One region of the Peribacillus sp. JNUCC41 genome, then DNA from elsewhere that is predicted to be linked to it. Evidence: riboswitches for the same ligand, from Rfam matches in the RefSeq annotation. Region 1 holds a riboswitch; each other region holds the start of a gene.

Region 1 (3,280 bases):
TAAGAGCATCGAGTTTATCAGAGAGAGTCAAGAAAATGGGAATTGAAGCCTATAAAAAAGCTTCGAAGGGCATATATCTAAAAGTGATATCCGATTGAATGTTATGTTAAACCATATGGAAAATATAAAACTCAAGGATATTCATCCTTGAGTTTTTTCTCGGAAGCATTTAAGGTCTCCTCCTGTATGCTTTCTTTGACCTTGATTAAGGAAAAAAGGTAAGACTTATCAAAAGGAACAACATGCTTAAAAATCTTAAGTGCCATTGTGCCGGGAGTCAGGACGCCCAACTGCATTTTTAGTGATCTATCTAATCTGAACCAGCACCCTTTAAAAATTAAAAAATTATGGATGCTCTCAAAGTATTAACCCCATTTTCTAAGTAACCCTTTAAACACGTTAATGTATAAACCCAACCTTCCTTTTGTCCTATCATTTTATTTATCAATTCGGGGTCGTCCTCTTTCAAACCTGATTCGTTCACTTCAATAATTGTACTCATTTTATCCGACTCTTTTAGGGTAATTGTAACTATCGTTTCTTGATCATTTCCTCCCCATGCGAACACGATTTTCCTATTTTCCTCTACTTCCAATACATTAATAACCACTTCAGCATCGTATTCGTTATATCTCAATGTAAGCGTCCTGCCTTGTTCCCATCTTTCAGAACTCGATGAGAACCAGAAATTCCCGATTCTTTCTGGGTCCACTATGGCTTCAAACACTTCATTTGTTGGTTTGACTATTGTGAATTTCGTGATTATTTGCGTATCCATCACTATCACTCTCTTTCGATTTTTTTAAATTTTCCACTGTTACTTAATTATCCCGATCTACTGTTATCGGCGGCAGGGTCCGTCCAGTTTCAAGCAAGCTCTTCAGGTTACTTAGAATCGCTGGCCATCCATTATTCAAGCCTTCAAAGGTATGATCATCATATATAAAATCCGTCTCCAAAAGCTCCTCATGCCTAAGCGTTAACTTCACAGTCGTATCATCCATGGGCTGCAGTATAAAAGTGACACGAGTAGGCTGCTCGCGAGGTGTTTCTTCTCCTGTCATGTTCCAAGTGAACGAGAGCAGGTGCAGCGGCTCACACTCGAGTACTTTACCATGATCAGTAATACGCCCATCTTCCAGCATATATTTAACGCTTGAGCCTTCTTGCCAGTCAGACTGGACTTGGCATCCAAAATGGTACTTCTTCGTGACTTCACCGCTCGTCAGGGCTTCCCAAAGCTTCTCTGGTGTGGTCGCGATATAAATAGCATGAACAAACGATGGTTTTTTCATCATCTTTTTCCTCCTCGCGTTTATACTTCATATCAAGATCGTAACATTATTCTATCAATCATTGTCGGCTTTTCATATACTGCCCTTCAAGCAGTTTTCTGCGACAAAAGTCGGCAGAGTCATTGCATTGACCATTGTCCGATACAAGCGATATGGAAACTTCTTGATTTCCAATCGCTTTCAAGCTACGATAAATAAGGAAAATGATAATCCGCTCGGGCGGAAGAGGTTCTAGCTACCCTCTCAAAAAAACTAAGGGGAACAGTGCTCTTTCTTAGGGTGCTGTTTTTTCTGTATAAGGAGAATTAATAAATGTTAAGAATTTTATTGTATTTAGTATCCATCATCACGGCGAATGTGGTTACAGCAGCTTTTGCGCCCTTACATTTTGGCATGTTCATCATTCCAATGGGTACATTGCTCATCGGGGGAACCTTCATCTTTCGAGATCTCGTCCAGAATAAGTTCGGCCGCGCAAAAACCTATATATGTATCGTCATTGCACTTATTTTATCTGCGTGTGTATCATTTTTATTAGGAGATACGTTATTGATTGTATTTGCTTCCGCATTATCGTTCATGGTCGCAGAAACAGCGGATACCGAAATATATACCCGTTTAAAACTCCCGATGAGTTGGAGAGTGTTTTACAGCGGAATCGTTGGAGGGTTTTTCGATTCGGTGATATTTGTCGTGATTGGCCTAAGTCCATTGGGTGCCAATATATTGCCATGGGAAGCAGTACCCGCTGCGGTCATCGGCCAAATCATCGTTAAAACGATCATTCAGTCAATTGGTGCCGTACTGTTGGGACGAATCAACGTAGAGCTGGAGAAACGTGTAGTCTCCAGTTAAAGCTAGGAGGGATGCACTCGATGGATGGAACCAAAAAAGAAGAAGATAAATGCTATTGCCTCGAGGCCTTTCGTGAAAAATATGGCCCGCATGTTCAAGGGGATTGCATGAAGCTCTCTTGCGCCAATTATCGCAAGCATAAAGGAATAGACAAAAAAAGACCTAATTAGGTCTTTTTTTGTTGCGTGAATAGAGTAACTCACGAGTAAACGGTGCGAAATCATGAGTGCAGTATGAATTCACGAGTAAAAGTGCGAAATTCACGAGTAAAAGGTGCGAAATCGTGAGTGTAGTATGAATTCACGAGTAAAAGTGCGAAATTCACGAGTAAAAGTGCGAAACTCACGAGTAAAACAGCAAAATTCACGAGTAAAAGTGCCAAACTCACGAGTAAACGTTGCGAAATCATGAGTGTAATATGAATTCACGAGTAAAACAGCAAAATTCACGTGTAAAAGTGCAAAATTCACGAGTAAAAGGTGCGAAATCATGAATGCGGTATGAATTCACGAGTAAAAGTGCGAAATTCACGAGTAAACGTTGCGAAATCGTGAGTGTAGTATGAATTCACGAGTAAAACAGCAAAATTCACGAGTAAAACAGCAAAATTCACGAGTAAAAGTGCCAAACTCACGAGTAAAAGGTGCGAAATCGTGAGTGTAGTATGAATTCACGAGTAAAAGTGCGAAATTCACGAGTAAAACAGCAAAATTCACGAGTAAAAGTGCGAAATTCACGAGTAAAAGGTGCGAAATCATGAGTGCAGTATGAATTCACGAGTAAAAGTGCGAAATTCACGAGTAAACGGTACGAAAATCATGAATGCGGTATGAATTCACGAGTAAACAGCCCAAATTCGGCAAAAAAAAGCTTCCTGTGCCTCCAAGTAATGGGTGCAGGGAGCTTTTTATTTTGTTTAGAATTGCTCTGCGCTTTTCCGGACTAAATTTTCCAGGAAGTAAAAGCATTCTCGTTTCCGTTCAAGTTCGGTTTGTCCATTTTCGGTGACGTGATAATATTTCCTGCGGCCTGAATCTGACTCTTTCCAATGGCCTGTTATGAATTCTTTTTTTTCTAATCGTTTAAGGGCGGAGTAGAGGGTGCCTTCACTTATTTGATATTTTCCCATG
Region 2 (3,280 bases), 1.9 Mb from region 1:
TTGTACCTATTTCTTTAATACCCGTGACAGAGGATATTTCAAACATTTCAAAAGTAGTGAAACGTAAAGAATTAATATTCAAAATTATCTGATATTTTCGAGGGTGTGTCAACACTTTTTTTTGACCACCCTATTTCCCGGCATAATAAAAAAAACGGCCTGGCTTGTACTCATGGCTGCCAGGTCGTTTTTGTAAATGAACTATATTCATATTTTAGTCAAGATAATGCCGATTAATGCTGCAAGTACGCCGGCAACTTGATAGTTTTTTAGTTTTTCCTTGAATAAATAACATCCTGCGAAAACGACAACTAAACAGTTCAGGCTGACGACAGGGAAGATGATGCTTGCGATGCCAGTGTTCAACGCAAAGAAATAACATCCATAGCCTATAGTGCTTAAAAGGCCTACCAAGGAACCGATTTTGACTTCCTTTAGCTTGATTTTTTCCTTTTTAAAGGCCAGAGCCGAAAGAAGATAAAGAGTTCCCCCTCCATACATTGATACCAGGATATCAAGGGAATTTAAATGAAGACGTGTTGATGTCGTCATAAGAATGCCTAGCACACCAAAAGATAAAATGGATAATAATGTGTGCATCATCCAAGGGACATATTGATGGTTGCCTTTAGCATTAGGTGTATACTGAATGACTAATGTAGCGAGAAACATGCAGACGATTCCAGTCCACTGCAAAGTAGAAATATGTTCGTGAAAAATTAAAGCTGCACAGAGAATGGGGAATATTGCATTCGCTGCGATTAAAGGAGATGTCAAGCTTGCCGGTCCTTTTTCAAAGGCGCTTGCCATCTGGATATTACCATTAGCGTTCAGTACCCCAATGGCTCCACCAAGCATGATGGACAGCCAGTTAAACTGTAAACCATCCACAGATACTCCATAAGATATGGCCAAAATAAAAGCTGAAAAATAAAAGAAAAATTGGATATGTACTTTTGAGTAACCCTTTCCGCTACTCCATTTAAAAATGCTGTTATTGATTCCAAAACATAAACTCGTGATGAGGGCTGCAAAAATCCACATTGACGTAATCTCTTCCTTCATGTAGGATAAACTTCTTCTACATTTTAAGCTGAATACATGCAGGAATCAAACCAAATTTTAGAAGTATGATTGACAGATTAGATATTTTTTTCTATATTTACTAAGACAATTTTAAAATATTTCCCGATAAACGGGAGAGGTTCATAGCATCACCCTCTTAAAAAAACTATGGCTTTGATATTTTTCGCGAATCAACCATATCTTTGAGGAGATATGGTTTTTGTTATATAGAGGCCTATTTTATGAATCTCCCTGAAACGTGGGATTAGGAGGACTTTCAATGTCTGGAAGAAAAGAAGAAGAGTTAAAAAAAGATATCACACTGCTTGGGAATCAAGGAACAAAATATACATTCGACTATGCGCCTGAAATCCTTGAGTCATTCGATAACAAACATCCGAACCGGGATTATTTCGTCAAATTCAATTGCCCGGAATTCACTAGCTTATGTCCGATAACGGGCCAGCCGGACTTTGCGACCATTTACATCAGCTATATTCCAAGTGTAAAAATGGTGGAAAGCAAATCATTGAAACTTTATTTATTCAGCTTCCGCAATCACGGTGATTTCCATGAAGACTGCATGAACATCATCATGAATGATTTAATCGAATTGATGGATCCTAAATATATTGAAGTCTGGGGCAAGTTTACTCCTAGGGGCGGAATTTCCATCGACCCTTACACGAATTATGGGAAACCAGGTACGAAGTATGAGGAAATGGCGGATTACCGCTTGATGAACCATGACTTATATCCTGAAACCGTGGATAATCGCTAAAGAATAGGAGAGACAATGGGCAAATGCCCGTTGTCTTTTTTAGTTTTTTAGCTATTATCGATTAGTGGTCTTGTCGTTTTGTCCTTTTTGAAAATACAATTGTCCTTCAGTAACGGAATTTCCACTTGATTGTTTCGAGAAAAAGCGTAATAATAGGGAGAGTTAATTTTGACAGAATATTTACGAAAATAGGGGTTGTCGAGATGAAAGTTGCAAAGTTTGGTGGGAGTTCACTTGCGTCAGGTGAACAGTTGAGAAAGGTATTCGAAATTGTTGTTTCTGATCCAGAGAGGAAGATTGTAGTCGTTTCGGCTCCAGGGAAACGCAATTCCGATGATATAAAGGTGACGGATTTATTGATTGAAGCTGCGGAACAGCAGCTGCGCGGGGATAACGGAGAGCATTTGATAGAAGATGTCGTATCCCGCTATGCGAGCATTGCTGAAGAACTGGATATATCCGAGAGTGTCGTCACTGGGATCCGCGAAAATTTAATGGCGCTGTTGCATGCAGACCAAACTAACCCGAAGCGCTATTTGGATACTTTGAAGGCCAGTGGCGAGGATAATAATGCAAAGCTGGTCGCAGGTTATTTCCAAAGCCTTGGAGTTGAGGCGCAGTATATAAATCCGAAGAAGGCTGGCTTGATCGTAACGGATGAAGGTGGATTTACCAAGGTGCTGCCAGAATCTTATGATCGGTTATATGCTCTGCGTGATGAGCCTGGAATCGTAGTATTCCCAGGGTTCTTCGGTTATACGTTAGATGGTGATGTTTTAACCTTCTCAAGAAGCGGTTCCGATATTACGGGTTCGATTCTTGCGAATGGGGTCAAAGCTGATTTGTATGAGAACTTTACGGACGTGGATGCCGTTTATGCGGTGAATCCAAATGTGGTTTCCAATCCAAAGGGAATCCGGGAATTAACTTATCGTGAAATGCGTGAGCTTTCTTATGCAGGTTTCTCGGTATTTCATGATGAGGCGCTGATTCCAGCATTCCGAGCGGGAATACCTGTCCATATCCAAAATACGAACAATCCGTCGGCACAAGGGACCCGCATTGTAAGTACACGGGATAATACGAACGGGCCGGTTATAGGCATTGCAAGTGATAAAGGATTTTGCAGCATTTACATTAGCAAATATTTGATGAACAGGGAAGTTGGTTTTGGCCGGAAACTGCTGCACATCCTCGAAGATTATGGAGTTTCATATGAACATATTCCATCAGGCATCGATGATGTGACGCTTATTCTAAGACAGGACCAGATGAAGGGTGAAGCCGAGAAGAAAATCATTTCACGAATCAAGAAAGAGCTTCATGCTGATGAAGTGAATGTGGAGCATGATCTTGCCTTGATCATGGTTGTAGGGGAAGGAATGCGCCATAATGTCGGTACAACGGCAAGAGCGTCAAAAGCCTTGGCCGAAG
Region 3 (3,280 bases), 1.9 Mb from region 1:
GTGATTTCCCCTTTTACCCAAGTTTCTTCATCGGATACTTCACAGTAGATCAACGACTCTTTATAAAATTCTGAGTATTCCGCGAGCTCACTGTCTCTTTTTCCCTTATAGTCTACATGCTCCAATTGAAATAATTGCAGGCCGAAGGTATTGGATTCAAGCCAACGGCCATCACCATCCTTGAAGTTAACGAAATCCACCATTGAATTGATGAGTGTACGCCGACGTTGCTCCGCTTCTTTTAATTGCTTGAATTCTTCCCTTTTAGCTAAATAAAGATATAAAACCAAGCCTATTGATAAAAGGAAAACAAATCCTTCCGCTCTTTGAAGTTGAATGAAGACCTCTTTGTTTTGGATATTTGTAGTTAAAAAATAGTCGAACACGACTAGTGTAAGAATCCCGGATAGGATATATATTGCTAAGATGGAGCGTTTGGACATGGAGATTCTCCCTGATTTTAAGACATTTCTAAGGTAAAATTACATACACATTTTAACAAACTATCGGAAAAAAATATATGCAGAATCCTAAATAAAAAAACAGGGGCCAAAGTGGTCACCTGCTTTTTCTGAAAAAGGTTTGTTTCTTTTTCTTTTTTGCACGCTTATAGATAATGAAAAATAGTAAGAGGACGAGTGCAAGTGCTGCTAGTGTATATTGGTTCATTTCAACAGATAACAGTCCATATGGAATGAGTGAAAGGAAGAAAAAGTAAATAAGGTTACCAAGTGCCGTCGCTAATAAAAAATCCTTGAAAGTGACGGTGCTGACACCAGCTACCAAGTTAATTAAGCTTGTTGGGATCAGAGGGAAAATCCTGCCTGTAAAAACGTACATGAAGCCATGCTCGACAACAGTTTCTTGCCATTTTTCGCTAATTTTCTGTATGAGAAGCTCCTGAAACCAGTTTCTTGCTGCATAAAAAATGAAACCTGAGGCAACAACGCTTGTAAACCAACTCCATAGATATCCATATATGAATCCGAATATCGTGACATTGATGGTCAGGAGCAAAATTAAGGGGATGATTGTAAAAGAATTTTGTACAAACATCAATACGAATGTCACAATAAATGTAAGCAAAAGGTTTTCCTTCAAAATGCCAATAACAGAATCCAGATCACTTTTCCAAACCAAAGTGAATAACTCTGCATTATAGAAAATAAATATTGCGATTACCAATAGACCGATCATGGTCAGGATTTTTTTCAAAGGGCCACCACCATTCTTACTAGTAGTTTATCATTTTCGAGTTCATTAGTGAAAAAAAGAGCTGCCGCATCATTGCAGACAGCTCTTTCCATTATAGTGGGTTCACGACACGAAGATTCCATTAAAGCCACTTTTCAAACTGAATTCTTTTGTTCATTCCATAAATGATTGGCGCTCCAATCAAGAGGACAACGAATTCACCGACAGCCGTGGTCATCCAGCTTAACCAGAATGGGAAGCCCAGGGCAAGATTCAGCTCAATTGCAATTAAAAACATTGTGAACGTGAAAAAGATAATCGTGGCGATCATCCGTCCTTTAATGCCTTTTATGAACCGAGAAACAAAAATGACAAGCAATAAGGCGAGCAGAGATTGCCCCACCCCGAAAATCAAGTCATATGGGACCATCGGCGAAAAGAGCAGATTCGATATGAAGACTCCGCCGACGATACCGTAGATATACTTTTTATTGAATACAATCAGATGATTCAATATTTCCGGTACACGAAATTGGAACATCTGAAATGATATTGGTTGGAACACCAATGAGACCGCCACATACAAGGCAGCCAATAACCCGCTTATTACGAGTGTACGAACATTCATTTTACTCTCTCCCTAGTTTTTTATCGTGGGATGGTTACGAACCACGTTTAGGCGTTTGCCCGATGTTTAATAGTATCCCATGTAAGCTTGTTTCGTCAATTTGTAAAGAATGGTTTTAATTTATAAGTTTCCAAGCAGGGGGAGTAGCTCAATTGGATTTTGATTTATTGCAATGATGGATGATATTATTTCAATATGTACTTCAAAGGAGTGAATATAGGATGTCGATCGAGAGTGTCAAAAGCCATTTTAAACAATGGGATCGGGAAGGCGATGTAATGGAGTTCGAAACATCGAGTGCTACGGTGATTGAAGCAGCGGAAACCATCGGTGTTATCCCAGCGCGGATTGCTAAGACTCTTTCTTTTAAGGGAGAAGGTGAAAATGCCATTTTGGTTGTTGCCGCAGGGGACGCGAAAGTGGATAATAAGAAATTTCGTCAGACGTTCGGTTTCAAGGCACGTATGCTTTCACCTGAAGAAGTGCTTGCACAGACCGGCCATGCCATCGGAGGAGTTTGCCCGTTTGGTCTGGCAAATGATCTAGCTGTTTTTCTTGATGTATCGATGAAACGCTTTGATACATTGTTCCCGGCTTGCGGCAGTGCGAACTCTGCAATAGAACTTACACTCGCTGAATTATTTGAATATTCAGGTGCGAAGGATTGGGTGGATGTATGCAAAGGTTGGGAAGAGAAGGGGAATGAGGAAACGGCAGTAGGCAATGCAGTTAATGGCCATTGATGGTTTCAAAAAATCCACATGAATGGTATTGAGTCCACTACGGTGGACTTTATTTTAGTAGCGGCTGCATACATTTTCTATGATTAAAGCCGAAAACGGGCAGAAAGTGTTCCTAAGCGGAGGTTGAAAGATGTTAAATGGAAGCGAAAGAAAAAGCAATAGTAGCTATCTTAGTCTTAAAACTCTTTATGAAGAAAATATAACGGTTAAGAGCATTGCCCAGGAGCTTGAGTTTTGCCATAAAAATGATCTGGCACTGGATATTCAGAAAGCATTGGAAAAAAAGAATTTTGATATATTGGCAGTCCAAGATCAAGGGGAAATCATCGGTTATATCGAAAGGCAAGAACTAGATGAAGGAACCATTTCCGAATATTTGAGAAACTTTTCGCCAAGGGAAATGGTTTCGGATTCAACCCCTTTGATCCAGCTTCTCCAGATTTTTAAGAATAAAACAAGGGTGTTCGTATTAGAGAATAATTCGATTAAAAAGTTGATTACCCATGCTGACCTTCAAAAGCCTCCGATCAGGATGCTGATATTCGGATACATTACTTTATTGGAAATGAGGATGAGCGATATCATCCAGGATAGATTCGGCGATGGAAGCTGGTATCCAATGATCAGCGAAGACCGTTTAGAAAAGGCAACCGAATTATATAGAAGGAGAATCGATAAAAATGAGGATATCAATATAATAGAGTGCCTGCAAATC

The links. A riboswitch is a leader RNA that binds a small molecule or an ion and turns the genes downstream of it on or off. The one in region 1 is predicted to bind preQ1.
Region 2: another riboswitch for preQ1. It lies ahead of queF (preQ(1) synthase); the one in region 1 lies ahead of JNUCC41_RS02175 (VUT family protein).
Region 3: another riboswitch for preQ1. It lies ahead of JNUCC41_RS11355 (QueT transporter family protein); the one in region 1 lies ahead of JNUCC41_RS02175 (VUT family protein).

What each region holds. Positions count from the first base shown of each region.
Region 1 is NZ_CP062163.1:439,756-443,035, reverse strand. Features, by position in the region: gene JNUCC41_RS02190 (HD domain-containing protein) at 1-98, shown strand, start outside; gene JNUCC41_RS02185 (SRPBCC family protein) at 338-778, opposite strand; gene JNUCC41_RS02180 (SRPBCC family protein) at 822-1,298, opposite strand; PreQ1 riboswitch class I at 1,515-1,557, shown strand; gene JNUCC41_RS02175 (VUT family protein) at 1,608-2,150, shown strand; gene JNUCC41_RS02170 (hypothetical protein) at 2,171-2,320, shown strand; gene JNUCC41_RS02165 (hypothetical protein) at 2,371-2,559, opposite strand; gene JNUCC41_RS02160 (hypothetical protein) at 2,678-2,908, opposite strand; gene JNUCC41_RS02155 (PadR family transcriptional regulator) at 3,067-3,280, opposite strand, start outside.
Region 2 is NZ_CP062163.1:2,383,272-2,386,551, forward strand. Features, by position in the region: gene JNUCC41_RS11720 (EamA family transporter) at 208-1,065, opposite strand; PreQ1 riboswitch class I at 1,196-1,241, shown strand; gene queF (preQ(1) synthase) at 1,346-1,846, shown strand; gene JNUCC41_RS11730 (aspartate kinase) at 2,050-3,280, shown strand, end outside.
Region 3 is NZ_CP062163.1:2,307,617-2,310,896, forward strand. Features, by position in the region: gene JNUCC41_RS11345 (PAS domain-containing sensor histidine kinase) at 1-443, opposite strand, end outside; gene JNUCC41_RS11350 (TVP38/TMEM64 family protein) at 559-1,215, opposite strand; gene JNUCC41_RS11355 (QueT transporter family protein) at 1,337-1,822, opposite strand; PreQ1 riboswitch class I at 1,829-1,873, opposite strand; gene JNUCC41_RS11360 (YbaK/EbsC family protein) at 2,044-2,565, shown strand; gene JNUCC41_RS11365 (hypothetical protein) at 2,696-3,280, shown strand, end outside.